2 regions of the Streptomyces sp. NPDC002911 genome follow, and region 1 is predicted to be linked to the other one. Evidence: riboswitches for the same ligand, from Rfam matches in the RefSeq annotation. Region 1 holds a riboswitch; the other holds the start of a gene.
What was found. A riboswitch is a leader RNA that binds a small molecule or an ion and turns the genes downstream of it on or off. The one in region 1 is predicted to bind S-adenosylmethionine.
Positions count from the first base shown of each region.

Region 2: linked by a shared signal. The riboswitch ahead of ACWD04_RS14475 (aminotransferase class V-fold PLP-dependent enzyme) and the one ahead of thrC (threonine synthase) in region 1 are both predicted to bind S-adenosylmethionine.

Region 1 is NZ_JBSFUO010000004.1:275,078-289,534, forward strand. Features, by position in the region: gene ACWD04_RS09135 (glycoside hydrolase family 9 protein) at 1-2,149, opposite strand, end outside; gene ACWD04_RS09140 (glycosyl hydrolase) at 2,386-5,172, opposite strand; gene groL (chaperonin GroEL) at 5,693-7,315, opposite strand; gene ACWD04_RS09150 (cold-shock protein) at 7,721-7,927, opposite strand; gene ACWD04_RS09155 (MoaD/ThiS family protein) at 8,370-8,645, opposite strand; gene thrC (threonine synthase) at 8,675-9,973, opposite strand; SAM riboswitch class I at 9,992-10,119, opposite strand; gene ACWD04_RS09165 (glucosyl-3-phosphoglycerate synthase) at 10,273-11,223, shown strand; gene ACWD04_RS09170 (alpha,alpha-trehalose-phosphate synthase (UDP-forming)) at 11,295-12,671, shown strand; gene otsB (trehalose-phosphatase) at 12,668-13,525, opposite strand; gene ACWD04_RS09180 (DUF3263 domain-containing protein) at 13,701-13,970, opposite strand; gene ACWD04_RS09185 (ABC transporter substrate-binding protein) at 13,985-14,457, opposite strand, start outside.
Region 2 is NZ_JBSFUO010000007.1:322,540-336,996, reverse strand. Features, by position in the region: gene ctaC (aa3-type cytochrome oxidase subunit II) at 1-41, shown strand, start outside; gene ctaD (aa3-type cytochrome oxidase subunit I) at 38-1,774, shown strand; gene ACWD04_RS14515 (cytochrome c oxidase subunit 4) at 1,771-2,169, shown strand; gene ACWD04_RS14510 (Ig-like domain-containing protein) at 2,295-3,551, shown strand; gene ACWD04_RS14505 (hypothetical protein) at 3,615-4,016, opposite strand; gene ctaE (aa3-type cytochrome oxidase subunit III) at 4,204-4,824, shown strand; gene qcrC (cytochrome bc1 complex diheme cytochrome c subunit) at 4,880-5,689, shown strand; gene qcrA (cytochrome bc1 complex Rieske iron-sulfur subunit) at 5,686-6,738, shown strand; gene qcrB (cytochrome bc1 complex cytochrome b subunit) at 6,735-8,360, shown strand; gene trpD (anthranilate phosphoribosyltransferase) at 8,485-9,549, shown strand; SAM riboswitch class IV at 9,634-9,751, shown strand; gene ACWD04_RS14475 (aminotransferase class V-fold PLP-dependent enzyme) at 9,927-11,303, shown strand; gene ACWD04_RS14470 (Lrp/AsnC family transcriptional regulator) at 11,379-11,660, opposite strand; gene ACWD04_RS14465 (rhomboid family intramembrane serine protease) at 11,657-12,406, opposite strand; gene ACWD04_RS14460 (hypothetical protein) at 12,577-12,819, shown strand; gene ACWD04_RS14455 (NYN domain-containing protein) at 12,857-14,218, shown strand.

The DNA of each region.
Region 1 (14,457 bases):
TGGCCGGGGCGCAACCGGTCAGCTTCTCCACCGCCACCGGGTCGCCGGAGGCGATCGCGGTGAGGTTGGGTCCGCCCGCGATCGAACCGGGGGCCGGGTTCGGCAGGGCGGAATCGTTCTGGTGCGCCCAGAAGCGGTGGTGCTGGTTGCGGGAGTCCCGCTCGCCGTAGCCGGTGACGTACGACTGGTTCAGGGGGTTGCGGCCGAGCAGGTAGTCGGCGCCCCGCAGCACGGCGTCCTGGTAGGCGGCCTCACCGGTCAGGTCGTGGGCCGTGGCCAGGACCACCATGTTGTTGAGCACCTGGCTGTTCGAACCCCAGACGTAGTCCTCGCCGTTCGGCGCGTACGGCAGCCCGTACGCCTGCTCGCGGGACTGCGCGGCGTAGCGGTCGGCGCCCGTGGTCACCACGGCGCGCACTCCGGTCAGCTGGTCGGCGGTCAGGGCGCTGGGCACGGTGGCCAGGGTGAGCACCCCGAGTCCGGCGGTCGAACCCCAGGAGATGCCTCCGCCCGCCGGGAAGACCGCGTCCGCGTCACCGTGCAGGCGCGAGGAGAGCACCGCCTGCCGGTAGGCGTCCTTGCCCGTCGTGGTGAACAGCTCGGCGGCGGCCCAGTAGAACTCGTCCGAGACGTCGTTGTCGCTGTACGCGCCGCCGCCGGTGCCGTCGTTCGGGTCGGCGAGCACGTCCGGGTGCTGCTTCGCCGCGCCCCACGCCGTCTCGGCGGCCCGCAGGCAGCGGTCCGCGAAGGCCTCGTCGAAGGGGGCGTAGAGCCGGGCGCACTGGGCGGCCGAGGCGGCGAGGTTCAGCGTGGCGGCCGTCGACGGGGGATGCAACTCGCGCTGCTGCGGGTCGAGATGCGGCTTCATCGGCAGCCCGGTCCACTCGGCGTCGTGCATCTTGTGATGCGCCATCCCCGCCAGCGGCTCGCCGGCCGGGACCTGCATCCTGATCAGGAAGTCCATCTCCCAGCGCGCCTCGTCCAGGATGTCCGGCACCCCGTTGTCGCGTTCGGGCACCCGCAGCTCACCGTCGCCGAGCTCTGCCGACTCGGCGTTCGGGGCGGTCAGGGTGCGCTCGTACGTGGACATCAGCTGGGCCACGGAGATACCGCCGTTGACCACGTACTTGCCGTGGTCACCCGCGTCGTACCAGCCGCCCGACACGTCCAGCCGGTAGTCGCAGACCCCGGGCTGGCAGGGGACGTCCTTGTCGCCCTTGTTGGGCGCGACACCGATGTGGCCGGCCGGGCGCGCGTACTCCTCACCGACGAGGTCCGCGTCGATCGGGGTGCCGCTGCGGTTGTGGTAGAAGTACGCCAGCGCGTCGGAGCGCAGCCCGTCGTACAGGTCGCCGCGTATCGAGAACGGCTCGCTCACCTCGCCGTCGACCTCGACGGTGTAGCCGTCGCCCGCCGTGGTGAGGCCGCCGAAGTCGAAGGTGTGGACCCGCTGGAGCGAGCTGGGGTCCTCGCCCTGAGGCACGGTCCTGCCGGTGGCGGCCGTCGAGCCGTCCTCGGCCTTCACCGTCCATGTCAGCGGCGCGTCGGCGTCGGTGACCACGGTGCCGTTCTTGGGGCCGCGGGGCAGGTAGCCGACCTGATTGACGCGGACGGGCGACCCGGTGTCCGGTACGTACACGGGCGGTTCGGCCCCGCCTCGCAGCGACACGTCGTCCAGACAGAAGGTCGTCGCCCGCTCACCGCCGCCGATCTGCAACTGCACCGACGCGGCCGGCAGGTCCACCGAGGCGGTGAACGTACGCGTCACCTGTGTGACCTCCGTACCCACCGGGTCCGCGGTGGCGAGCACCGTCGTGTACGGCTCGACCGCCTCCTGGACCCGGGTCTGGACGGTCAGGGGCACAGACGAACTCGCCGTGTAGGACAGCTCGTAGCTCTCGCCCGCGGCGATCGGGACGTCGTTCTGGCCGACGATGACGTCCCAGGCGTTGGCTGTACCGGCGGGCACCTCGGCGCACAGCCGGCCGTCCGACACGGCCGCCGGCGCGTTCGCCGTCCACCACCAGGGGGCGGTACCGGCGGCGAAGTCGCCGTTGGAGATCTGCTCGGGGCCGGGTTCGGCTTCCTGGGCACCGGCCGTGCCGGGCACCGCCAGCGCCGCCGCGAACAGTAAGGCTGCGGTTGTCATCCCGGACACGCGTCTACCGTGCCGGGGGCGGGCGCGCACGGGCCGTGCGGAGAGTGGTGAGGCATTCACCGGTAGACCTTTCGTCGACAGATGCGGTAAGCACGGGGAGCGGACACCACGGCGCATGGGAGCGCTCCCACTCACATGGTGGAGGTTGCTTCCGCATTCCGCCAGGGTCATGACAGATATGGCGGGCCCCGGACCGTGAGGCCCGGAGCCCGCCACGACGGAGACGTCTAGACGTACGGGATCTTCACGACCGCAGCGTCCGTGCCGGTCTGCACCTGGGAGGTGCCGTTGCCCAGCGCGTTCCAGACCTCCAGACGGACCGTGCCGCCCTTGAGATGGCCCAGGCTTCCGGTCACCGCAGTCGTGCCCACGGCCTGGGTGTACTCCTCCCACCCCGTGACCGGGTCGGTCGCGAAGTAACGGAAGGTCTCGGTCCGGTCGAAGGTGCCGTCGCCGGTGAGGTCGTAGCTGACCCTGACCTGCGGGGCGAGACCCACCTTCGTACCCGCGTCGACCCGCAGGCGGAAGGCGGTGGACGCGCCCGCCGCGAGCGTCCCGTCGACCTTCTTGATCTCGTAGACCGTCGCCTTGTACGGCGTACCGTCCCGGTTGACGCCGTCGGCCGAGGCCAGCGTGTCGGCTCCCGCCGCGCCGTCCGTGGCGGTGGTGAGGGTGCCGCCGGACTTCAGCCGGAAGGTGTTGCCGGTGGACGGACCCGGCTCCTCGGGGTCCGGGTCGGGGTCTCCGCCGCCGGTACCCGTGCCGGTGGCCGTGGAACGGGCCGGCACCGAGAGGGTCGCGCCGTCGGAGAAGGTGACGGTGCGGGCGGTGGAGCCGTGGTTGTGGGCGCTGTACGTCCGGACGCCGTTCTTGGTGAAGACCGCCGACGTCGGGATGTTCCCGCTGATGGTCAGGTCGGGCGCGCCCAGGCTGTCGAGCGTGCTGACCCAGTGATACGTGTGCGCCTTGGACTCACCCTGCTCCGGGGTGTAGCCCGCGTTGCCCGCGTCCCACTTGGCCTTGGCCGCCGCCGGATCGGCCAGCGACTCGAACTCCCACAGGAGGTCGCGCCATTCGACGGCCGGTCCGCCGTTCTCCCGCTCCATCTCGGCGATGTTCCGCTTGATGGCGGCCTTCTCGCGGGCCAGGTGCAGGGACCCGCCGGTGACGGGAAGGACGTTGATGCCGTGGATCTCCTCGGGGTTCGCGGTCCACCAGGTGGAGTACGCGCCGCCGCTGCCCCACACCATGCCGACCGTGTCGTGCCCGAACGAGCCCGGGAAGACCTGCTGGTCGGCGTCGAACCAGTACTGCGTGATCGCTTCCGACTCGGTGGTCAGCAGGTAGCTGCCGAGGTCGCGCAGCGTGGTGTCACCCGTCGCGGCGCCCCACAGGACGAGTCCCGCGCTGAGGTTGATGGACTCCGACGAGGACTCCTGGTTGTTGCCCGCCGCGAAGCCCTGGTGGCCGGAGGCCCAGCTGTGGCCCGCGTACACGTCGAAGCCGCGCAGGAACGGGTACGCGGTGTCCGTGCGACTGGGGTTGGCGGTGTCCCGCACCAGGGTCTTGACCATGGTGCCCCAGGCGGAGTCGGCGGCCCACGCCTGGTCGTACTGGGCGACGATCGCCGCCGCGTAGACGTAGTAGCTGTAGTGGAAGTGGTGGTCGTTGAGCTCGGTGTCGCTGCCGTACGAGGCCGGGTAGCCGGTCAGCGTCTTCCAGTCCTTGTCATAGCTGAACTCAGCCGCGCCGCCCGCCGTGAACCACTCCTGCAGGCGGCCCTTCATCAGGCCGAGCAGCTTGTCCCTGATGCCGGTCTGGCCGATCTGGTCGGCGACGGGCACGAGCTGGGCGAGGCGGCCGAGCGCCTTGCCGGTCCAGTACGTGTCACTGGCCCCGGAGAACGGGTCGGAGGCGTTCGCCACCTCGTTCAGATAGCCGGTCAGCCGCGCCTTGTCGACCCCGCTCGACGCGGGCAGGGCGGGCAGCACGCCCTGGTTCTTCTGGCTGGTGGTGAAGGACGCGGACTCCCGGACCTTCATCGTGCCGCGCGGGGAGACGTAGGTGTACGGCGTGAGCGCGTCCGTGGTGTGCAGCCACTGGTGGCGGTACAGGGCCTGGAGCGTGCCGCGTTCGGTGCCCTCCTCGGCCTCCGTGGTCAGGCTGTAGGTCGCCTTGACCGTGCCGCCGGTGGACTCCCAGGCCACCTTGGATCCGGTGACGAAGCTGAAGGCGTACTTCCGGTAGGTCGCGAGCGCGTCCGTGGACGGCAGCACGGCGAGCGAGAAGTAGTCCTTGCCGCCGAGGCCCGCGGTGATCGCCGTGCCGGAGACGTTCCAGTCGCTGCCGGTCGGGGCGAAGAGCGCGTAGTGGTGGCCGGCGACCGTGATGCCGAGGACGTTGCCGTTGTCCGCGAAGACGGTGGGTGTGCCGGCCGTGGTGATGCGGGCGTCACCACCGGAGCCCTTGGCGTACACGAAGGGCATACCGTGCCCGATGGTCGTGCGCAGGGTGCGGGTGCCGTCCGACCAGTAGGGGGTGACCGTCCAGTCGGACCAGGCGTCGGCCTTGGTGTCCGGGCTGTTCAAGCCGTTGAGGCCGACGGTGAGGTCGGCCTTGTGGGCGTACTCGTACTGGCGGCCGTCGCCGACGACCGCGGGCGTCGTCGGATAGCCGACCTCCAGTCCGCCGGAGGTCGCCTGATAGGTCAGCGGGTGCCCGTACATCGGGGTGGAGTACGGGTTGCCACCGTAGCGCTGGTAGGCGAGCGAGGACCACCAGTCGTTGGTGGGGACCGGCTTGTCCTTCGCCGCAGCCGTGAGCTTGGGCGTGACGGGGGCGCCGGTGTCGGTGGTGGGGCCGGAAGTACCGGCGGGGCGACTGTCGGTGTAGCTGCCGGACCCTGCGGGGATGGTGGCGGCTGCCGCCGGGGAGGCGGCAGGGCCCAGGCCCACGGCGGCCAGGGCGATGGCCAGAACCGTCGCCGCTGCTGGTCTGGAGAAGGAGGCTTGCATGGGCAGCACCTCGTCATGGGGGGCGGAGAGCTCTTGAGAGCGCTCTCAGGTGCCAAGGAAAGTAAAACTTTTGAAACGTAAGTGTCAAGAGAGCTGACACAGAAGGCAGTTGGGCGTAGTGCAAGGGCGCATGCGTTCAGGTCTTGACGGGAAAGGCTCCGGGTGAGGTGCTCCGGGCTCAGGTTGTGAGAGGGCGGGTGCGGGACGGACGGCCTGGGCGCGGGCAGGGGCTGTCCCGTAGCCCATGGCGGGCGCACAGCGACAGCTACGGCACCTCGCCGTCTTGCTCATACGCCCGGATCCATCCCGTATGCGCACGTCCCTCCCGCCTTGCGATGCACATGCGCTGCTCCACCAGGGATTGCGGGACTTCCCCGGGCCTGGTTCGGCCCGTCGGGCGGAGACCGGTCCTGAACCGGCCGCACGGAACGACGCCGGCCCCCGGGAAGAATCCCGGGGGCCGGCGTCGTACAGGTACTACGGGTGCAGCTGATGCTGCGTGGAGCTGCTGATCCGAGGATCAGAAGTCCATGTCACCGCCCGGCATGCCGCCCGGAGCAGCCGCAGAGGCCTTCTCCGGCTTGTCGGCGATGACGGCCTCGGTGGTGAGGAAGAGCGCGGCGATGGACGCGGCGTTCTGCAGAGCGGAGCGCGTGACCTTCGCCGGGTCGATGATGCCCTCGGCGATCATGTCGACGTACTCGCCGGTCGCGGCGTTGAGGCCGTGACCGATCGGCAGGTTGCGCACCTTCTCGACGATGACGCCGCCCTCGAGACCACCGTTGACGGCGATCTGCTTGAGCGGGGCCTCCAGCGCGAGCTTCACGGCGTTGGCGCCCGTGGCCTCGTCACCGGTCAGGTCGAGCTTCTCGAAGACGGCCGAGGCCTGGAGCAGAGCCACGCCACCACCGGCGACGATGCCCTCCTCGACGGCGGCCTTGGCGTTGCGCACCGCGTCCTCGATGCGGTGCTTGCGCTCCTTGAGCTCCACCTCGGTGGCGGCGCCGGCCTTGATGACGGCCACGCCGCCGGCCAGCTTCGCGAGGCGCTCCTGGAGCTTCTCGCGGTCGTAGTCCGAGTCGGAGTTCTCGATCTCGGCACGGATCTGCTTGACGCGGCCCTGGACCTGGTCGCTGTCACCGCCACCGTCGACGATCGTCGTCTCGTCCTTGGTGATGACGACCTTGCGGGCGGTGCCGAGCAGGTCCAGGCCGGCGTTCTCCAGCTTGAGACCGACCTCCTCGGAGATGACGGTGCCACCGGTGAGGATGGCGATGTCGCCGAGCATGGCCTTGCGGCGGTCACCGAAGCCCGGAGCCTTGACGGCGACGGACTTGAAGGTGCCACGGATCTTGTTGACGACCAGCGTCGACAGGGCCTCGCCCTCGACGTCCTCCGCGATGATCAGCAGCGGCTTACCCGACTGCATGACCTTCTCGAGCAGCGGAAGGAGGTCCTTCACGTTGCTGATCTTGGAGTTGACGATCAGGATGTACGGGTCGTCGAACGACGACTCCATACGCTCCATGTCGGTGGCGAAGTACGCCGAGATGTAGCCCTTGTCGAAGCGCATACCCTCGGTGAGCTCGAGCTCCAGACCGAAGGTCTGGGACTCCTCGACGGTGATGACGCCTTCCTTGCCGACCTTGTCCATAGCCTCGGCGATCTTGGCGCCGATCTCGGTGTCAGCAGCGGAGATGGAGGCGGTCGAAGCGATCTGCTCCTTGGTCTCCACGTCCTTCGCCTGCTCCAGCAGAGCGGCGGAGACGGCCTCGACGGCCTTCTCGATGCCACGCTTCAGAGCCATCGGGTTGGCACCCGCGGCGACGTTGCGCAGACCCTCGCGGACGAGAGCCTGAGCGAGAACGGTGGCGGTGGTCGTACCGTCGCCGGCGACGTCGTCCGTCTTCTTGGCGACCTCCTTGACCAGCTCCGCACCGATCTTCTCGTACGGGTCCTCGAGCTCGATCTCCTTGGCGATGGAAACACCATCGTTGGTGATCGTGGGCGCGCCCCACTTCTTCTCGAGGACGACGTTACGGCCCTTGGGGCCGAGGGTGACCTTGACGGCGTCGGCGAGCTGGTTCATCCCGCGCTCGAGACCGCGCCGTGCCTCCTCGTCGAACGCGATGATCTTGGCCATGTGAAGTGGTCCTCCCGGACTAATGGGGTCTCCCCTGCTCGAACGCAGTTGAGAGCTTGGGGAAGGATTTCTCCGGACCGAGTGGCGCCCGCGACGGACGGCCAGCGTGCTCAGTGGTTCCTTGCCCCACTGAGCCTGCGGGCCTCACCGGCCCGGTCCAAGTTTCTGTCACTCTCACCTCGAGAGTGCTAACGCCCAATGATTAGCACTCGACCCCATAGAGTGCAAGCGCCTTCGAAGAAGGCTCGCTGGGGGCGCGGTGGTCGGGCGACGGGTGGGAGCAGGCGTCCCCCTCGGGATGCAGGCGGCCCGAGGGCGGAAAAGGACGCACGTGAGGCCCGTACCCCTGGTGGGAGGTACGGGCCCCGCGTGCGTGAGTAGCGTCGTTGGCCGACCGCGCCGAGCTCAGCCGACGGCGAGCTTGACCATGTCCGCCTGCGGCCCCTTCTGGCCCTGCGAGATCTCGAATTCAACTCGCTGACCCTCTTCGAGGGTGCGGTACCCGTCCATCTGGATCGCGCTGTAGTGGACGAAAACATCCGCACCACCGTCGACCGCGATGAAGCCGTACCCCTTCTCCGCGTTGAACCACTTGACGGTGCCCTGAGCCATGCCTAACTCCCCTATTACTGGCCCTTACACGGGACCGCACTTCGCGGACCCGGGTCAGAACTCACCCTCCGACAGGAGAGGGTGGCGTGCGCCGGAACGCGTCGACCGCGGCCGAATGTATCTGTCCAACTGCCCTCTGCAACAGGTCAATCGGACGAGAAATCCGGGCACACGTGACAGCGCACATGGGGGGAATGTGTAAGAATCCAGGGCAAGTCGGGCCCGACAAAGGCCACTTATGCCACATAGGGCTCGCGTACTTTGGCTGCTTCTTGTCGCGGCCGGGCGCATTCTCATATGCGGGCGGCGCGGGCAGCTGCGGGGACTTCCCCAACTCTACCGTGCTCAACCATACAGAATGGCCCCCTCCGCTTCTCCGCGGGGGAGGCCATTCCGCTTGACACCGTGCGGTCGGTCAGCCGATCGGGCGCCTGGGCCTCGGTCAGCCTCCGGCGACGGCCGGGATGATCGAGACGCCGGCGCCGTCCGGTGTCGCCGCGTCCAGGCCCCCCTCGAAACGCACGTCGTCGTCGTTGACGTACACGTTGACGAAGCGGCGCAGCTTGCCCTGGTCGTCCAGGACGCGGGCGCCGATGCCCGGGTGGTTCTGCTCCAGGGACGCGAGGACCTCGGAGAGGGTCGCGCCCTCGGCCGGGACCTCGGCCTGACCGCCCGTGTAGGTGCGGAGGATGGTGGGGATACGGACCTTGACGCTCATGTGGGTGCCTTCCTCGGTCTCTCGGGTGGTCAGTTGGCGGCGGCGAGGCCGGCGTCGCGGAACGCGTCCAGGCTGGGCCGGATCGTCGCCGACAGGCCGGTCGTCGGGGCGACCGCGTCGAGCGTCTTCAGCCCGTCGCCGGTGTTCAGGACGACGGTGGTCAGCGTCGGATCGAGCAGACCGGCGTCGATCAGCTTCTTCGTCACGCCGACCGTCACCCCGCCCGCCGTCTCGGCGAAGATGCCCTCGGTACGGGCCAGCAGCTTGATCGCGTCGACGACCTGCTCGTCGTTGACGTCCTCCACGGCACCACCGGTGCGACGGGCGATGTCCAGGACGTACGGGCCGTCGGCCGGGTTACCGATTGCCAGGGACTTGGCGATGGTGTTCGGCTTCTGCGGGCGCACGACGTCGTGGCCGGCCTTGAAGGCCGTGGAGACCGGGGAGCAGCCCTCGGCCTGGGCACCGAAGATCTTGTACGGCTTGTCCTCGACGAGACCGAGCTTGATCAGCTCCTGCAGGCCCTTGTCGATCTTCGTGAGCTGCGAGCCGGACGCGATCGGGATGACGAGCTGGTCGGGCAGCTGCCAGCCGAGCTGCTCGCAGATCTCGTACGCCAGGGTCTTGGAGCCCTCGCCGTAGTACGGCCGCAGGTTGACGTTGACGAAGCCCCAGCCCTCACCGAGCGGGTCGCCGATGAGCTCCGAGCAGAAGCGGTTGACGTCGTCGTAATTGCCCTCGATACCGACCAGCTCGCCGCCGTACACCGCAGCCATGACGACCTTGCCCTGCTCCAGGTCGTGCGGGATGAACACACACGAGCGGAAGCCTGCGCGGGCCGCGGCGGCACCCACCGCACCGGCGAGGTTGCCGGTGGAGGAGCAGGAGAGAGTGGTGAATCCGAAGGCGCGGGCGGCCTCGACGGCGATGGCGACCACACGGTCCTTGAAGGAGTGCGTCGGGTTGCCGGAGTCGTCCTTGACGTACAGCCCGCCGGTCACGCCCAGCTCACGGGCGAGGTTGTCGGCCTTGACCAGCTTCGTGAAACCGGGGTTGATGTTGGGCTTGTCCGCGACATCGGAGGGGACCGGCAGCAGCGGCGCATAGCGCCAGATGTTGTTCGGCCCCTCGGCGATGCGCTTCTTCAGCTCTTCGGGGGAGCCGCTCGGCAGGTCGTACGCCACTTCGAGCGGCCCGAAACAGGACGCGCAGGCGAAAAGGGGGCCCAGCTCGAAACGCTCGCCGCATTCGCGGCAGGAGAGCGCCACGGCGGGACCGAGGTCCACGGGGGAAGAATTGGTGTTCGGTGCAACTGTCTGCACGGCCATGATGGCGGAGGCCCTTTCTCCTCATCTTCCTTGCGACGTATTTCGCCACAAGACGGAATTGGCACCTTCCCCACCGTGACCTCGCGGTCGGCAGGAGGGTTGCCGGGACTTCAACGGGCCGTTCCCTCAGTCCCTCTGGATGAGCGCTGTGGCACCGGACCATGGATCCGGGCGTTTATTCGCGGACCGACCCCGACATACGAGGGTCATCCGCGTTGTTCAAGACTGTAACCGAAGCACCGGACGGTTGAGATAGTCGTCCGAACCGCGAGATGGATCACATACAGGGAGTATCGACCGTGCTGGAAGAGGTGGAACGCTGGCTGACCAGGCGTTCCTGGTCAGCTGCCGACCGCCCGCTCGACCGGCTCACGGCCGCACGGCTGAGAGATCCGCACCGCTCGCGCGTGAGCGTCGTGCTGCCGGCGCTGAACGAGGAGGCGACGGTCGGCGCGATCGTCGCTGAGATCCGGCGCGAGCTGATGGAGAAGGTCCAGCTCGTCGACGAGCTGGTGGTGATCGACTCCGGATCCACCGACGCCACCGCCGAGGAGGCGAGACGGGCCGGCGCCCGGGTCGTGCACCGGGACGCGATCCTGCCCCGGATCCCCGCCCTCCCCGGCAAGGGCGAGGTCCTGTGGCGATCACTCCTGGTGACCAGCGGGGAGATCGTCTGCTTCGTCGACGCGGACCTCAAGGACTTCTCCGCGGACTTCGTGTCCGGAACCGTCGGCCCGCTGCTGACCGACCCCTCGGTGCATTTCGTCAAGGCCATGTACGACCGACCGCTGGGCGAAACCGCAGGCCAGGGCGGCCGGGTGACCGAGCTCGTGGCCCGCCCGCTACTCAATCTGCACTGGCCGCGACTGGCCGGTTTCGTTCAGCCGCTGGGCGGTGAATACGCGGCACGGCGCTCCCTGCTGGAGCGGCTCCCCTTCCCGGTCGGCTACGGAGTGGAGCTGGGTCTCCTCGTCGACGCACTGCACACGGTCGGCCTGGACGCGCTGGCACAGGTCGACGTCGGCGTCCGCAGACACCGCCACCAGGACGGCCAGGCCCTCGGCCGGATGGCTGCCACGATCTACCGCACCGCGCAGCTGCGGCTCTCCCGTGGAGCGCTCGTACGTCCCGAGATCACCCAGTTCGAGCGGGGCCCCGACGGCTTCGTGCCCCGCACCCATGCGGTGGACACCGAGGAACGACCGCCGATGCGGGACATCGCGGAGTACGCGTCACGAAACGCGGCGTAACGATTCCTCACGCGCAGTCTCCGCAGTCACCTCACGTTTGGAGCCTTCCCTGACGGGCTAGGTTCGGGTACATGGTCTCCGAGCACTCCGCCCAGGTCCTCGTCGCGTCCAACCGCGGCCCGGTGTCGTACGCCCTGCGGGAGGACGGCACGCTCGACGCGAAGCGGGGCGGGGGCGGACTCGTCTCCGGCCTGAGCGCGGTCGACGACAAGCTGTGGGTGTGCGCCGCCCTCAGCGACGGCGACCGCGAGGCGGTCCGGCGCGGGGTGTCCGAGTCCGGCGTCCGGATGCTCGACATCGACGCACGGGTCCACGCCGACGCGTACAACGGCATCGCGAATTCGGTGCTCTGGTTCGTCCACCACATGATCTACCAGACGCCGCTGGAGCCCGTGTTCGACGCGGAGTTCCGCCGGCAGTGGGCCTCCTACGAGGCGTACAACCAGGCCTTCGCGGAGGCACTCGCCGAGGAGGCGGGGGAGGGTGCCGCGGTCCTGGTGCAGGACTACCACCTCTCGCTGGTCCCCGGCATACTGCGCGAACTCCGTCCCGACCTGCGGATCGGGCACTTCTCGCACACCCCCTGGGCGCCCGTCGACTACTTCCGGCTGCTGCCCGACGACATCGGCGAGCAACTGCTCAAGGGCATCCTGGGCGCAGACCGCGCCGCGTTCCTGACCCGTCGATGGGCGGACGCCTTCATCGGCTGCTGCACGGAAGTCCTCGGTGGCACCGGCCACACCCGGATCGGGGTGCACGGGCTGGGCGCCGACGCGGACTTCCTGCGCCGCCGCTCCCGCGAGGCGGACGTCGACGCGCGCATGGAGATCCTGCGGGAGCAGGTGGGAGCGGACCGCCGCACGATCGTGCGGGTGGACCGCACGGAGCTCTCCAAGAACATCGTCCGCGGACTGCACGCCTACCGGGCACTGCTGGAGGAGCGCCCCGAGTGGCGCGAGCGCGTGGTCCACGTCGCGTTCGCCTACCCCTCGCGGCAGGACCTCTCGGTCTACCGCGACTACACGGCGGAGGTCCAGCGGGTCGCCGACGCCGTCAACGCGGACTACGGCACGGAGGACTGGACCCCGGTCCTGCTCCACGTCGACGACGACTTCGCCCGCTCCCTGGCGGCGTACCGGCTGGCGGACGTGGCCCTGGTCAACCCCATCCGCGACGGCATGAACCTGGTCGCCAAGGAGGTCCCGGTCGTCTCGGACCACGGCTGCGCCCTGGTGCTCTCCCGGGAGGCCGGTGCGTACGAGGAGCTGGGCGAGCACGCGATCGTGGTCAACCCGTACGACGTGTCGGCCACGGCGGCGGCACTGCACGAGGCGCTCACGATGGACCCCGGTGAGCGGGAGGCGCGCTCGAAGCGCCTGGCCGCCGCCGCGACCGCGCTGCCGCCGCAGCAGTGGTTCCTGGACCAGCTGGAAGCGCTGCGGGGTTAGCTCCGGTTGATCTGCCGGGCCAGCGAGTGGAGCAGCTCCGCCACCGCCGCCGGGCCCGGCAGCGACAGATCGGCGCGCTCGGCGAGTTCGGGGACCTCGGTGCCGCTGCACACCAGCAGCCCGGCGGTGCCCCGGGTGCGGAGCTTCTCCACGGCGGCGTACGCGGCCAGGTCGCCGAGGTCGTCGCCGGCGTACAGCACCGCCTCGGCGCCGGTCTCCTCCACGTACTCCTCCAGCGCCACGCCCTTGTCCATGCCCGGTGGGCGCAACTCCAGGACGAGACGGCCCGGTTCGACGATCAGACCATGACGGGCGGCGAGGCCGATCAGCGGGGCGCGCAGGGCCTCGAAGGCGGCCTGCGGGTCGGCGGCACGGCGGGTGTGCACGGCGAGAGCGCGGCCGCCCTTCTCCTCGACCCAGATGCCGCTGTCCGTGCCGGTACCCGCCTCCTCCAGCACTGCGGGGAGCTCCGCCCGGACGGCTTCCACGCCGGGGTCCGGGGCGGGGGCGCGCACGGTGGCGGTGGCCGCGTCCCAGCGTTCGGCGCCGTAGTGCCCGAGGACGACGAGGTGGTCCAGGCCCGGCGCCCCGGCGAAGCCGCCGTACCGCACGGCGGTGTCGGCCGGGCGACCGGTGATCACGGCGACGGCGGCGACCTGGGGCGCCAGCGCGGAGAGGGCCGGGACGACGGCGGGGTGGGCGCGGGACTGTTCCGGGTCCGGGACGATGTCGGCGAGCGTGCCGTCGAAGTCGAGCGCGACGACCGCGCGGGAGGGGCGGGCGAGGAGTGCGGCCAGGCCTTCGCGGCCGGCCTGGGTGGACGGGGTCGGGAGGGGATGCGCCGGGTTACCCATGGCCCGAGCCTATCGGCGACCGGGGGTTCGTGGCGGAGCTCCGCCCCCGAGCCCCTCGTCCTCGAAGGCCGGCGAGGCTGGATTCCGCCCCTGCTCTCGGCCCCTGCTTTCGGCACCTGCTTCCGCTCCCGGCTTTCGACCCCGCCCGGCGCCCGGCGGAGCCGACGGGCCCGGGTCAGCGGCGGCCGCGCCTCGCCTCGCGGACCCGGCGCAGGCGGTTCACCGTGACCGGGTCCGCCTCCAGGGCGCGGCGGTCGTCCAGGAGTGCGTTGAGCAGCTGGTAGTAGCGGACCGGTGCGATGCCCAGCTCCTCCCGGATCGCCCGCTCCTTCGCGCCGGGGCCCGTCCATGAGCGCCGCTCCAGGGCCAGCACCGCGCGTTCCCGGTCGGAGAGCGGGACAGCGGAGTCGGCGGAGTCGGCGGAGTCGGCGGACGGGGCGGTCATACCGTCCAACCTACCTACTCCGCGCTCTCCGCCTGCCGGGCCTGGGACGCGATCTCCACGAGCACGTTCTCCGGGCTGCCGCCGGGCTCGACCGCCGAGCCGATCTTCTTCTTGATCATCTCGCTGGCCTGCGCCCACGAGGTCTTGCCGAACGGGTACAGCTGCGAATTCGGCAGCGCCGACAGGAACGGGCGCAGCGGCTTGTGCTTGCTGTCGGTCTCCATGGCGGCGGACGCGCTCATGGTCACGGGCAGCAGGTCGTACTGGTCGGCGAAGGCCAGCACGTTGGCGTCCTGGTAGGCGAAGTCGAGGAACTTGCCGATCTCCACCCGGTGGCCGTTCTGCTTGAAGCCCATCATCCAGTCGGCCACGCCCATCGAACCCTTGGTCGGTCCGTCGATCCCGGGCAGCGGAACCATGCCGACCTTGACGCCCTTCTTCTCGGCCTCCTGCATCAGCGTGGGGTGGCCGTTGAGCATGCCCACCT
Region 2 (14,457 bases), on a different contig from region 1:
AGACGGACCCGGCCAGGAATGCGGAGACGAACAAACTGTGAGCATCCTCAATGAATCCCAGGGTGCCGCGGCAGCAGACGACTCGTTCGAGGACGAGCTGCCGGTGCGGCGCAAGCAGCCGGGGAGTGCCGTCGTCAAGTGGCTGACCACCACTGACCACAAGACGATCGGCACGATGTACCTGGTCACATCGTTCGCGTTCTTCTGCATCGGTGGCCTCCTGGCGCTCTTCATGCGCGCGGAGCTGGCCCGTCCCGGTACGCAGATCATGTCGAACGAGCAGTTCAACCAGGCGTTCACGATGCACGGCACGATCATGCTGCTGATGTTCGCGACGCCGCTGTTCGCCGGCTTCGCGAACTGGATCATGCCGCTGCAGATCGGCGCGCCCGACGTGGCGTTCCCGCGGCTGAACATGTTCGCGTACTGGCTGTACCTCTTCGGCTCGCTGATCGCCGTGGCAGGCTTCCTCACCCCGCAGGGTGCGGCCGACTTCGGCTGGTTCGCCTACTCCCCGCTGTCGGACGCGGTCCGCTCGCCGGGTGTCGGCGCCGACATGTGGATCATGGGTCTGGCCTTCTCCGGCTTCGGCACGATCCTCGGTTCGGTCAACTTCATCACCACGATCATCTGCATGCGCGCCCCCGGTATGACGATGTTCCGCATGCCGATCTTCACCTGGAACGTCCTGCTGACCGGTGTCCTGGTCCTGCTGGCATTCCCGGTTCTCGCCGCCGCGCTCTTCGCGCTGGAGGTCGACCGAAAATTCGGCGCACACATCTTCGATGCGGCCAATGGTGGCGCATTGCTCTGGCAGCACCTCTTCTGGTTCTTCGGCCATCCAGAGGTGTACATCATCGCTCTGCCGTTCTTCGGAATCATTTCCGAGATCATTCCGGTATTCAGCCGCAAGCCGATGTTCGGTTATGTCGGTCTGATCAGCGCGACGATCGCCATCGCCGGCCTTTCCGTGACCGTGTGGGCACACCACATGTACGTCACGGGCGGCGTGCTGTTGCCGTTCTTCTCCTTCATGACGTTCCTCATCGCGGTGCCGACCGGTGTGAAGTTCTTCAACTGGATCGGCACGATGTGGAAGGGATCGTTGTCCTTCGAGACACCGATGCTCTGGTCGGTCGGCTTCCTGATCACCTTCGCCTTCGGTGGTCTGACCGGCGTGATCCTGGCCTCGCCGCCGCTGGACTTCCACATCTCCGACTCGTACTTCGTCGTCGCGCACTTCCACTACGTCGTCTTCGGCACCGTGGTCTTCGCGATGTTCGCCGGATTCCACTTCTGGTGGCCGAAGTTCACCGGCAAGATGCTGGACGAGCGGCTCGGGAAGATGACGTTCTGGACGCTGTTCGTCGGCTTCCACGGCACGTTCCTGGTGCAGCACTGGCTGGGAGCCGAGGGCATGCCGCGCCGTTACGCGGACTACCTCGCCGCCGACGGCTTCACCGCCCTGAACACGATCTCGACGATCTCCTCGTTCGTGCTCGGACTGTCGATGCTTCCGTTCATGTACAACGTCTGGAAGACCGCCAAGTACGGGAAGAAGATCGAGGTCGACGACCCCTGGGGCTACGGCCGTTCGCTCGAATGGGCGACGTCCTGCCCGCCGCCCCGGCACAACTTCCTCAGCCTGCCGCGGATCCGTTCCGAATCCCCGGCGTTCGACCTGCACCACCCGGAGATCGCGGCGCTCGAGCAGCTGGATCACCTGTCCGAGGGTGAGAAGGTCCTCGTCGGCGGCAAGGAGGACGGCAAGTGAAGATCCAGGGCAAGCTCTTCATCTGGCTGAGCGTCTTCATGCTGGCCATGGCCGTCACGTACGGCGTCTGGTCCAAGGAGCCGGTCGGTACCACCGCGCTGGTCCTGTCCTTCGGCCTGACCGTCATGATCGGCTTCTACCTGGCCTTCACGGCCAACAGGGTCGATGCGATGGCCCAGGACAACAAGGAAGCCGACGTCGCGGACGAAGCCGGTGAGGTGGGCTTCTTCTCGCCGCACAGCTGGCAGCCGCTCTCGCTGGCCATTGGTGGCGCCTTCCTCTTCCTGGCCGTCGTCTTCGGCTGGTGGCTGGCCTACTTCTCGGCCCCGCTGCTCCTGATCGGCCTCTTCGGCTGGGTCTTCGAGTACTACCGGGGAGAGAACCGCACCCAGTAGGGCGCGCCCTCACAGGACGTGTCGCACCCGTACGGGGGCCCGGCCCGCTCAGTAATGAGCGGGCCGGGCCCCCGTTTGCAGTCACTGAACGCGCTGGATCGGATGAATCTTCTTAGCGTGGGTTCATGAACCAGACGCCGCGCATCCGCACCGTAGTGAGCTGCACTCTGCTGGTCGTGACCCTGGTCGCAGGTGCGACCGCCTGTGGTGAGTCCGAAGGTCATCCGCTGTCGTTGAAGCCGCACGACGCCGCCGACCTGGTCTCCTTCACCGGCCCGTCCGAGGACGAGAAGGCCGACCCCGAGAAGCCGCTCGAAGTCACCGTCAAGGACGACGACGCGAGAATCACGGACGTGACGGCCGTCGACACCGATGGCCGCCACCTGGCGGGCGAGCTCGACGCCGACGGTAAGCGGTGGCATTCCACCACCACGCTCGCGGCCGGCACCCGATACACCGTCAAGGTCTCCACCGAGAACGGCGACGGCGCTCCTGGCAGCCGTACGTACGCCTTCGGGACGGCCGCGGCCAAGAAGTTCCTGAAGGTGACCTTCGGCCCGCAGGCGGGCACCTACGGCGTCGGACAGCCCCTCACAGCGGAACTCAGCGCTCCGGTCACGGACAAGGCCGCCAGGGCGACCGTGGAACGCGGGCTCCAGGTCCGGTCCATGCCCGCGGTCACCGGCTCCTGGCACTGGGTCGACGCCAAGACCCTGCACTACCGGCCCAAGGAGTACTGGCCCGCCGGCGCCAGCATCGACGTCCTCAGCAACCTCAAGGGCATCAAGGTCACCAACGCCCTCTACGGGGCCACCGCGAAGCCCCTGAAGCTCACCACCGGCGACCGCATAGAAGCGATCACCGACGCCGCGGACCACTCCATGACCGTCCTGCGCAACGGTGATGTGATCAACACGCTGCCGGTCACCACGGGCAAGCCTGGCTTCGACACCCGCAACGGCGTCAAGGTGGTGCTGGCGAAGGAGCAGTTCGTACGCATGCGCGGCGAGAGCATCGGCATCGCCGCCGGCTCGTCGGAGTCCTACGACCTGCCGGTCTACTGGGCGACACGCGTCACCTGGAGCGGTGAGTACGTCCACGCCGCGCCCTGGTCGACCGGTTCACAGGGCAACGCCAACGTCAGCCACGGCTGTACGGGGATGAGCAACGCCGACGCCGAATGGTTCTTCGAGACCGTACGCGAAGGCGACATCGTCAAGGTCGTCGGGAGCGGCGGCGAGATGATGACGCCCTTCGACAACGGCTTCGGTGACTGGAACCTGACCTGGGACGCCTGGCTGCAGGGGAGCGCCCTGCACGGCGGCGGCACGCCGGACACGGGCACCGACGCCCGGACGGCGCGGCTGCGCCCCCAGGTCTGATCCGGCCCGGGAGTGCGCCGCGCCCCGGAGGGACACCGCGGAGGGGCTCGGGGCCCCTGTGCCTCAGGCGCCCACGGACAGCCTGTGGCGCAGCAGGGAGGCCAGGGCGTCCGCGAAGCCGACCGGGTCGACCGGATGCGTCACAGCGGCGTCCGCACGGCTCCACGTGGCCAGCCAGGCGTCCTGTGGCCGTCCGATCAGCAGCAGCACGGGCGGGCAGTCGAAGATCTCGTCCTTGATCTGCCGGCAGACCCCCATGCCGCCTGCGGGGGCCGTCTCGCCGTCCAGCACACAGACATCGATGCCTCCCCGGTCCAGGGCGCTCAGGACAGCGGGCAGGGTGGCGCACTCCAGGAACGTGACCGGTGGCACGTCCGCCGCAGGCCTGCGCCCGGCTGCCAGCCTCACCTGCTCACGGGTGTTGGCGTCGTCGCTGTAGACCAGGACCGTGGCGGTCGGCTGCATTGTTCCTCCGTGACGTCTGTGTCTTCGGGGCTCTCGGGGCATGAACCGATGGGCGGATCGTACTCCGGTGGACTGCCTGTCAGCACTGGTAAAGACAGCGATTCGTTGGGCCGTTCGGTGTGGACACATGCCACTGACACACCGAACGGCACCCCCCGGAGTGAGGGCGGGATAAGCGACCGACATAATGTCGGTCGTGGCGACAGCAACGACAGTAGAAACCGGGCACGCGCACCCGTCGGTCAATCGGCCGAACCTCACCAGCGTCGGAACCATCATCTGGTTGAGTTCCGAGCTGATGTTCTTCGCGGCCCTCTTCGCGATGTACTTCACCCTGCGATCGGTGATGGGACCCGATCACTGGAAGGAGATGGCTCACCATCTGAACTTCCCGTTCTCGGCGACGAACACCACGATCCTGGTGCTTTCCTCTCTCACCTGCCAGCTCGGCGTTTTCGCCGCGGAGCGGGGCGATGTGAAGAAGCTCCGCACCTGGTTCATCATCACGTTCGTGATGGGTTCGATCTTCATCGGAGGCCAGGTCCTGGAGTACACCGAGCTGGTCAAGGACGCGGGTCTCTCCCTGTCCTCCGACCCGTACGGTTCGGTGTTCTACCTGACGACCGGCTTCCACGGCCTGCATGTGACAGGCGGTCTCATCGCCTTCCTGCTCGTCCTGGGCAGGACATACGCGGCCTCGAGATTCACCCATGAACAGGCCACCGCGGCCATCGTCGTGTCCTACTACTGGCACTTCGTCGATGTCGTCTGGATCGGCCTGTTCGCCACGATCTACATGATCAAGTAACCGGGCTCGCACCCACCCACCATCGACGCAGAAGATCCTGACACCGGGGTAATCCGTGAAAAAGCTCTCCGCACGACGACGCCATCCGCTGGCGGCAGTCGTCGTACTACTCCTCGCGCTGGCGGCTACCGGGGGGCTGTACGCCGCGTTTGCGCCTGCGGGTAAGGCGCAGGCCGACGAAACCGCCCAGTCCCTCGCCATCGACGAGGGCAAGAAGCTCTACTCCGTGGGCTGTGCAAGCTGCCACGGATCCGGCGGTCAGGGCACCACCGACGGGCCGTCCCTCGTGGGCGTGGGCTCCGCCGCCGTCGACTTCCAGGTCGGTACCGGACGCATGCCGGCTCAGCAGCCGGGCGCCCAGGTCCCGAAGAAGAAGGTCATCTACAACCAGGCCGAGATCGACCAGCTCGCGGCGTACGTCGCGTCCCTGGGCGCCGGTCCGATCACGCCGACCAAGAGTCAGGTCGACCCCTCGGGCGCGGACGTGGCCAAGGGCGGTGACCTGTTCCGCAACAACTGCGCGCAGTGCCACAACTTCACCGGCAAGGGCGGCGCCCTCACCGAGGGGAAGTACGCTCCGGATCTCGAAGGCGTGAGTCCGAAGCACATCTACGAGGCCATGCAGACCGGCCCGCAGAGCATGCCCTCCTTCCCGGACAGCACCATGCCGGAGCAGCAGAAGAAAGACATCATCGCGTACATCGAGACCGTCAACGGTGATGAGTCCGAGACCCCCGGTGGGCTCTCGCTCGGTGGCCTCGGCCCCGTCAGTGAAGGTCTCTTCGGCTGGATCTTCGGACTGGGCGGCCTGATCGCCATCGCCGTATGGGTCGCGGCCCACACCGCTAAGGCCAAGAAGTCATGAGTAGCCAACAGATTTCAGAAGAGAACCTGCCGGCAGAGCAGGGCACCGCGCACGGCGCGGTAGAGGGTGCGGGCGACCCGTTCGCCGACCCGGGACTGCCGGCCCACCGGCCGCGCATCCAGGACATCGACGAACGGGCGGCGAGGCGCTCCGAGCGAGCCGTCGCCCTCATGTTCACGCTGTCCATGCTGGCGACGATCGGCTTCATCGCCTCGTACGTCATCTTCCCGGTCGACAAGATCGTCTTCATCTGGCCGTTCGGCCATGTGAGCGCGCTCAACTTCTCCCTGGGTCTGACCCTGGGGCTGGCGCTCTTCCTGATCGGCGCGGGTGCCGTCCACTGGGCGCGCACCCTGATGTCCGACGTGGAGGTCGCCGACGACCGGCACGCCATCGAGGCGGAGCCCGAGGTCAGGGCCAAGGTCATGGCCGACTTCGCGGCCGGTGCCAAGGAGTCCGCGATCGGGCGGCGGAAGCTGATCCGCAACACCATGTTCGGTGCGCTGGCCCTGGTGCCGCTCTCCGGTGTGATGCTGCTGCGCGACCTCGGTCCGCTGCCGGAGAAGAAGCTCCGCAAGACCCTGTGGGCCAAGGGCAAGCAGCTCGTCAACATGAACACCATGGAGCCGCTGCGTCCCGAGGACATCGTCGTCGGTTCGCTGACCTTCGCCATGCCCGAGGGCCTGGAGGAGGACGCGCACGACTTCCAGACGCAGATCGCCAAGGCCGCTCTGATGATCATCCGCATCGAGCCGGACAACATCAAGGACCCGAAGGAGCGCGAGTGGGCGCACGAGGGAATCGTGGCCTTCTCCAAGATCTGCACCCACGTCGGCTGCCCGATCAGCCTGTACGAGCAGCAGACGCATCACGTGCTCTGCCCGTGCCACCAGTCCACCTTCGACCTCTCCGACGGCGCCCGCGTCATCTTCGGTCCGGCCGGTCACGCCCTTCCGCAGCTGCAGATCGGTGTGAACAGCGAGGGTAACCTCGAGGCGCTCGGTGACTTCGAAGAGCCCGTCGGTCCTGCCTTCTGGGAGCGCGGATGAGTACTGCGACGGAAACACAGCGCAAGGCGCCCGCCGGTGAGCGGGTGGCCGACTGGGCGGACGGCCGGCTGGGCATCTACGGCCTGGCCAAGGCCAACATGCGCAAGATCTTCCCGGACCACTGGTCCTTCATGCTGGGTGAGATCTGCCTCTACAGCTTCATCATCATCATCCTCACGGGTGTGTACCTGACGCTGTTCTTCAACCCGAGCATGAACGAGGTCGTGTACCACGGCTCCTACGAGCCGATGAACGGCATCCGGATGTCCGCGGCCTACGCCTCGACGCTGGACATCAGCTTCGACGTCCGCGGTGGCCTGCTCGTCCGGCAGATCCACCACTGGGCCGCGATCATCTTCCTCGCCGGCATGTTCGTGCACATGTTCCGGGTGTTCTTCACCGGTGCGTACCGCAAGCCGCGCGAGATCAACTGGCTGTTCGGCTTCCTGCTCTTCGTGCTCGGCATGTTCACCGGGTTCACCGGTTACTCGCTCCCGGACGACCTGCTCTCCGGTACGGGTGTGCGCTTCACGCAGGGCGCGATCCTGTCGATGCCGATCGTCGGTACGTACATCTCGATGTTCCTGTTCGGTGGGGAGTTCCCCGGAACGGACATCATCTCGAGGTTCTACTCGATCCACATCCTGCTGCTGCCGGGCATCATGCTCGGGCTCGTGGTCGCCCACCTCATCCTGGTCTTCTTCCACAAGCACACGCAGTTCGCCGGCCCGGGCAAGACGAACAAGAACGTCGTCGGCATGCCGCTGCTGCCGGTGTACATGGCCAAGGCCGGAGGCTTCTTCTTCCTGGTCTTCGGCTTCATCGCGATCCTCTCCGCGATCGCCACGATCAACCCGATCTGGGCGCTCGGCCCCTACCGTCCCGACCAGGTGTCCACGGGTGCCCAGCCGGACTGGTACATGGGCTTCGCGGAAGGCTTCGTCCGTGTGATGCCCGGCTGGGAGATCAACCTCTGGGGCCACACACTGGTCCTGGGCGTACTCATCCCGCTGGTGCTGTTCGGTGTCGTCCTCGGTGCGCTCGCGCTGTACCCGTTCATCGAGTCGTGGATCACCGGCGACAAGCGCGAGCACCACATCCTGGACCGCCCGCGCAACGCTCCGACCCGCACCGGGCTGGGTGTGGCCTGGGTGACGATCTACTTCGTCATGCTCATCGGCGGCGGCAACGACATCTGGGCGACCCACTTCCATCTGTCGCTCAACGCGATCAGCTGGTTCGTACGGATCGCCTTCTTCGTCGGCCCGGTCCTGGCGTTCGTCGTCACCCGGCGCATCTGTCTCGGCCTTCAGCGCCGCGACAAGGAGAAGGTGCTGCACGGGCGCGAGTCCGGCACCATCAAGCGCCTGCCGCACGGTGAGTTCGTGGAGATCCACGAGCCGCTCAGCCCGGAGCAGCTGCACACGCTCACGGCGCACGAGCAGTACAAGCCGATCGAGATCGGCCCGACCGTCGACAAGAACGGTGTCGAGCGCAAGCCGTCGGCGTTGCAGAAGGTGCGGGCCAGGCTCAGCAAGAGCTACTTCGGCGAGGACAACCAGATCGCCAAGCCCACTGCCGAGGAGTACAAGGAGATCACCAGCGGCCACGGCCACCACTGATCACCTCAGCTGACCGCCACAGCGGGAGCCCCGTCCATCCGATGGACGGGGCTCTTCGCCGTCCCGGGGCCTGGATAGGGTGGGAGGCATCCTTGTATCGGCTGTGGACCCCCAGGAGCGGACCATGAACGTGGTGACCCCGGACGGCGGCGACAGCGCGGTGGCCCGTACCTGGCCCGGCGTACTGACCCCCCTCCTGCGCGGCGAACACCTCGGCGCGGACGACACCGCGTGGGCCATGGACCGCATCATGAGCGGCGAGGCCACGGACGTGCAGATCGCCGGCTTCGCGATCGCCCTGCGGGCCAAGGGCGAGACCGTCGACGAGGTCACCGGACTCGTCCGCGCCATGTACGAGCACGCGCACACCATCCAGGTGCCCGGCCGGACGGTCGACATCGTCGGCACCGGCGGCGACATGGCCAAGACGGTCAACATCTCCACCATGTCGGCGATCGTCGTCGCGGGGACGGGCGCGAAGGTCGTCAAGCACGGCAACCGGGCCTCCTCCTCGGCGAGCGGGGCCTCCGACGTGCTGGAGAAGCTCGGGGTCAACCTTGAGCTGACGCCGCAGCGCGTCGTCGCCGTCGCCGAGGAAGCGGGCATCACCTTCTGCTTCGCGGTGAAGTTCCACCCCGCCCTGCGGTACGCGGCCAGGGCGCGCAAGGAGCTCGGCACCCAGACCACGTTCAACATCCTCGGCCCTCTCACCAACCCGGCCCGGGTGCGCTCCCAGGCCATCGGGGTCGCCGACCCGAGGATGGCGCCCATCGTGGCCGGCGTGCTGGCGGACCGGGGGAATTCCGCGCTTGTCTTCCGGGGCGACGACGGCCTCGACGAGCTGACCACCACGGCGACATCGCGAGTGTGGGTCGTCCACGAGGGCACCGTCCGCGAGGAGGCCTTCGACCCGCGCGACGTCGGCCTGGACCTGGTTCCCGTCGAGGCGCTGCGCGGCGCCGACGCCTCGTACAACGCGGATGTGGCCCGTCGGCTGCTGGACGGGGAGACCGGCCCCGTACGCGACGCCGTGCTGCTCAACTCGGCTGCCGCGCTGGTCGCGCTGGACCCGGGCGAGGGCACGCTGGGCGAGCAGCTCTCGGGCGGGATGGCCCGGGCCGCGAAGTCGATCGACTCGGGAGCCGCCAAGCGCGCGCTGGAGCGCTGGGTGGCGGCCAGCAACGCCTGAGGGCGCACGATGTGAGCAAGGGCGCAGTCCGGATCGCGGACTGCGTCCTTGCGCGTCGCAGCCAATGTGGCAAGATGCTGCGCAGGTCATGAGTGACAGCGACTACGGCCCCGGCCCGCTGTCCGGCAACCCTCCGTCCGTGGCGGGGTGCCCCGGGTGAAGACCAGGCCGCAGGCAGCGAGGTCTGTGGCAAGCGCGGGCCCCTCGGCATCGTTGGATGCCACCCCTTGGGGTCCTGGTCCCAGGGAGCCTCTTGTGAGCAAGCGAATGCGATAGGGCTCGACGCCCTCCTCCGCACACCCCCCTTTTTCTTCTTCCGCCGCGCCGCTGCGTATCGCCGGCGCGTGGATCTCGCCTGCCTCTTACGGGAGTTCGCCATGTCTGTCTCCACCGCTGCCGTCGACCAGTCCATTTGTGCCCCGCTGCCGGTTCTGGGTTCTGATGTCACCGTTCCTCTCGTTACAGGTGGAGACGTCACGTATGCCGCTCTGGACTACGCGGCCAGTGCTCCGGCTCTCCAGCGGGTGTGGGACGACGTGGCCGCCTACGCCCCGTACTACGGCAGCGTGCACCGCGGTGCCGGGTACCTCTCGCAGCTCTCCACCGACCTGTTCGAGAGCAGCCGCGTGACCGTCGCGGAGTTCCTCGGCTGCCGCGCGGACGACCAGGTGGTCTTCACCCGCTCGACGACCGACTCCCTCAACCTCCTGGCCGCCGCGCTGCCCGCCGACTGCCAGGTGTTCGTGTTCGAGACCGAGCACCACGCCTCCCTGCTGCCCTGGCGCGACGCCCGGGTGACCTACCTCGACTCGCCCCGCACCCCGGACCAGGCGGTCGCCACGCTGGAGCGGGCCCTGGCCGGCCGTGACCCCTACGGGCCCGCGCTGGTCTGTGTGACGGGCGCGTCCAACGTCACCGGTGAGCTGTGGCCGGTGAAGGAACTGGCCGCCGCCGCCCACGCGCACGGTGCGCGGATCGTGCTCGACGCCGCGCAGCTGGCGCCCCATCACCCGGTGGACATCACCGAGCTGGACGTCGACTGGGTCGCCTTCTCCGGGCACAAGCTGTATGCCCCCTTCGGCTCAGGTGTCCTCGCGGGCCGGGCCGACTGGCTGGTGGACGCCGAGCCGTACCTCGCCGGCGGCGGCGCCTCCCGCAAGGTCGCCCGGCGCACCGACGGCGGTGTCGACGTCGAGTGGCACACCACCGCGGCCCGGCACGAGGCCGGATCGCCCAACGTCATCGGCGTCTACTCCATCGCCGCTGCCTGCAAGGCCCTGACCGAGGCCGGATTCGACCGGCTGGTCGCGCGCGAGCAGCAGCTGGTGACCCGGGTCCGCGAGGGCCTTGCGGCGGTCCCCGAGGTCAAGGTGCTCTCGCTGTTCGGTGACGACGCCCCGAGGGTCGGCGTCATCTCCTTCGTGGTCGAGGGGTGGAACAGCTCGCACTTCGCCGCGGCGCTCTCCGCCGAGTACGGCATCGGGGTGCGCGACGGACTGTTCTGCGCCCACCCGCTGGTGCGGACCCTGCTGGGCAGCGAGCCGCAGGACCCGGGCGAGTGCGGCGCGCCGGAGGCCGCGCCGGGGGAGAAGTCCCTCAACGCCATCAGGGTGAGCTTCGGCGCCGGCACGCCGGACGAGCACATCGAGCGGTTCCTGGGCGCCGTCCGCGAGCTGGTGGGCAAGGGCGCCCGCTGGACGTACCGCACCGAGGAGGGCCGGTGCGTGCCCGACCGGGGCGTCGCGCAGGTCTGAACGGTCCGCGGAACGGCTCCGGCCGGGGACGGGGCGAAACGCCCTCCGTCCCCGGCCGGAGCCGTACGGGAGAACCTAGCCGTCGAGGCCGATGGCGAAGGCCGCCTCGAGGTCGTGCTGCGAGTACGTGCGGAAGGCGACGTGGGTGTCGGTGCCTTCGACGCCCGGGATCTTGCTGATCCGGCCCGGGATGACATCGGCCAGATCGTCGTGCCGGGCCACCCGGACCATGGCGATCAGGTCGTACGTACCGGTGACCGAGAAGACTTCGCTGACGCTGTCCAGCGCGGCAATGGCCTCGGCGATCTCGGGAATCCGGTCCACGCTGGTCTTGATGAGCACGATCGCGGTGATCACGGCTGGCTTTCTCCCTCAGTGGCCGTGGCTGGAGACTTCACTCTAGTACCCCGGAACCGGACCCAGGCGTAGAGGAACCCTGCCGCGAAACCCGCCACGTGCGCGAGGTACGCCACGCCCGGGCCGCTGCCCGCGCTCCGCGCCGCCAGCCACTGCAGGACGAACCAGAACACGAGCACGATCCAGGCGGGGAAGCGCAGCGGCAGGAAGAAGAGAAAAGGGAAGAGGCTGGTGACCCGGGCCTTGGGGAAGAGGCAGAGGAACGCGCCGAGCACCGCGGAGATCGCCCCCGACGCGCCGACCAGCGTCTGGTCGGAACCCGCGTGTACCACCGCGTAGGCCACCAGGGCGAAGTAGCCGCACGCGACGTAGAAGAAGGTGAACTCGATGCGGCCCATGCGCTCCTCGGCCATCGCGCCGAACACGTGGAGGAAGAGCATGTTGCCCAGGAGGTGCAGCCAGCTGCCGTGCACGAAGAGCGCGGTCAGCGGGGTCAGGGCCGCGTGGGCGGAGCCGTCCGGAAGCTCGCTGGGGATCACACCCCATCGCTCGAAGTACCCGGCCTGAGCTGCCAGGAGCGCGTCGCCGCTGCCGTAGGCGGGATTGAACCCGGAGAGCGGGCTGATCAGGAACACCGCGCAGCACAGCGCCATCAGCCCGTAGGTGACCGGGGCGCCCCCCGCCGTGGCGGCCGCTCCGAGCTCCCTGGCCCGCTTCCGCCAGCCGACTTCCCGCCGATCGATCACGTACAGAGCATGACGCACCCGGTGAGAGCGGGGCAGACCGCCTCGCCGTGCCGTCAGGTATGCGCAAGGCCGTAGGGTTGCGGCAGGACATCCGCAGTTCGACGGCGCACCGCGAGATCGAGGACCTGGGCACGCACAGGACTCGACGAACGACGAAAGAGGACGCAACGATGACGACGGTTCCCCAGCCGACGGACGGGACCCGCTGGCGCTGCACGCTCTGCGGCAATCTCACCCGTTTCGATGTGACGCGCTCCTCGAAGGTCGTGGAGTACGTGCATCTCGACCTGGCCGGGGAGTCGAGTATCGAGGAGCGCGAGGTGGTCAGTGAGACCATCGAGTCGGTGCGCTGTCGTTGGTGCAACGCCGTGGACCAGATCGAGCTGGTCGACCGGCCTGGTGCCGACTCCTGACGGGGTCGTGCGGACAGACATATTGGGGTGATGGATGGTGGAGCAGCCGACAGGCGGCGCCGGACCGGCCGGCGCGGCCGACGGCACCGCGGAGTCGCTCGACCGTCCGCTGCCTGAGGGTGTACGCCGCAAGGTGGTGGCATTGGTCTCGGAGGCGTTCGGTGGTCTGACCGTCGGCGAACTCCCCACCCAGCTCCGCCAGTACGCCCGTTTCACCCCGAACAGGCGGGCCAAGTTCGCGGGTAACGCGATGGCCGCCGCCCTGGAGGGCGACCCGGCGTTCCGCCGGCGCATCGCTGAGCGGGTCACCCAGGCCCAGCCGGAGCTGGCCGCTGCGCTCACGTCCGGTGCGCCGCCTGCCGCAGCCGACCCCGTCGACGTGGCCGCCGCCGCCTACGTGCTGCGGCCGGCCGGCTGGACCAAGCTGGTGGCGGCCGCCGGTGAAGAGGTCCAGAGGGCTTACGCCGAGCGGGTGGACGAGGAGACCAGGCGCGAGCTGGAGCGACTGCGCGAGGAACTCGACCGCGCCCGCGGCCAGACCAGGGCCGACACCGAACGGCTGCGTTCGGAGCTGGAGGCCTCCCGGAAGGAGGCCGACTCCCTGCACCGCAAGCTGCGCAGCGCCCTCAGTGAGGTGAAGCGCGGAGAGGCGGCTCTGCGCAAGGCCGGCGCCGAGGCCGACACCGTGCGGGCCGAGGCGGCGGCCCAGATCTCCGCCTCCGAGAGCGAGTCCCGCCGGCTCAAGGCGCGGCTGGCCGAGGCCGAGGCCTCCGTGGAGGCGGGCCGCCGGGCGGCGAGGGAAGGGCGCTCGGTCGAGGACATGCGACTGCGGCTGCTCCTGGACACCGTGCTCGACGCGGCGCAGGGGCTCCGCCGTGAACTGGCCCTGCCCCCTTCCTCGCTGCGCCCCGCGGACGGCGTCGAGGCGGTGGAGCCCGGCCGGATGTCACCGAAGGACATTGCGGCCAGGGCCCTTTCGGAGACCGATCCGGCGCTGCTCGACCAGCTGCTCGCCCTGCCGCAGGCCCACCTGATCGTCGACGGCTACAACGTCACGAAGACCGGCTATCCGCAGATGCCCCTGGAGAAACAGCGGTTGCGCCTCCTGGGCGGGCTCTCCGTCCTCGCGGCGCAGACCGGCGCCGAGATGACCTGTGTCTTCGACGGCGCCGAGCTGGCCGCCCCGGTCCTGCTGGCGCCGCCGCGCGGAGTCCGGGTGCTGTTCAGCAAGGCCGGGGTGACCGCGGACGAGCTGATCCGCCAACTCGCACGCGCCGAACCGCCGGGCAGACCCGTCGTCGTGGTCTCCACCGACCGCGAAGTCGCCGACGGGGTGGCGAAGGCGGGGGCGAGGCCGGTCGCGTCCGCCTTGCTCCTGAAGCGCCTTTCGCGCGTCTGAGGCGTCATGTGAGACATGGGCGACTTGCCGGAAATTATGGAACGTACCGTCAAGTTGCCACTACACGCAGTGCGATGAAAGTAAAGAAGTGCCTGGTGTGACGAGATTTTGCTTGTGAGGATTTGAACTGATCACAAGATGGTCACTAAGGTCAGGCCTCGAACCTTCGCACGGTTGATTGCCCACCCGGGGTAACGGCGAAGGGACCGCCGAGTCCGTGACGTCCACGGAGCCGGGGA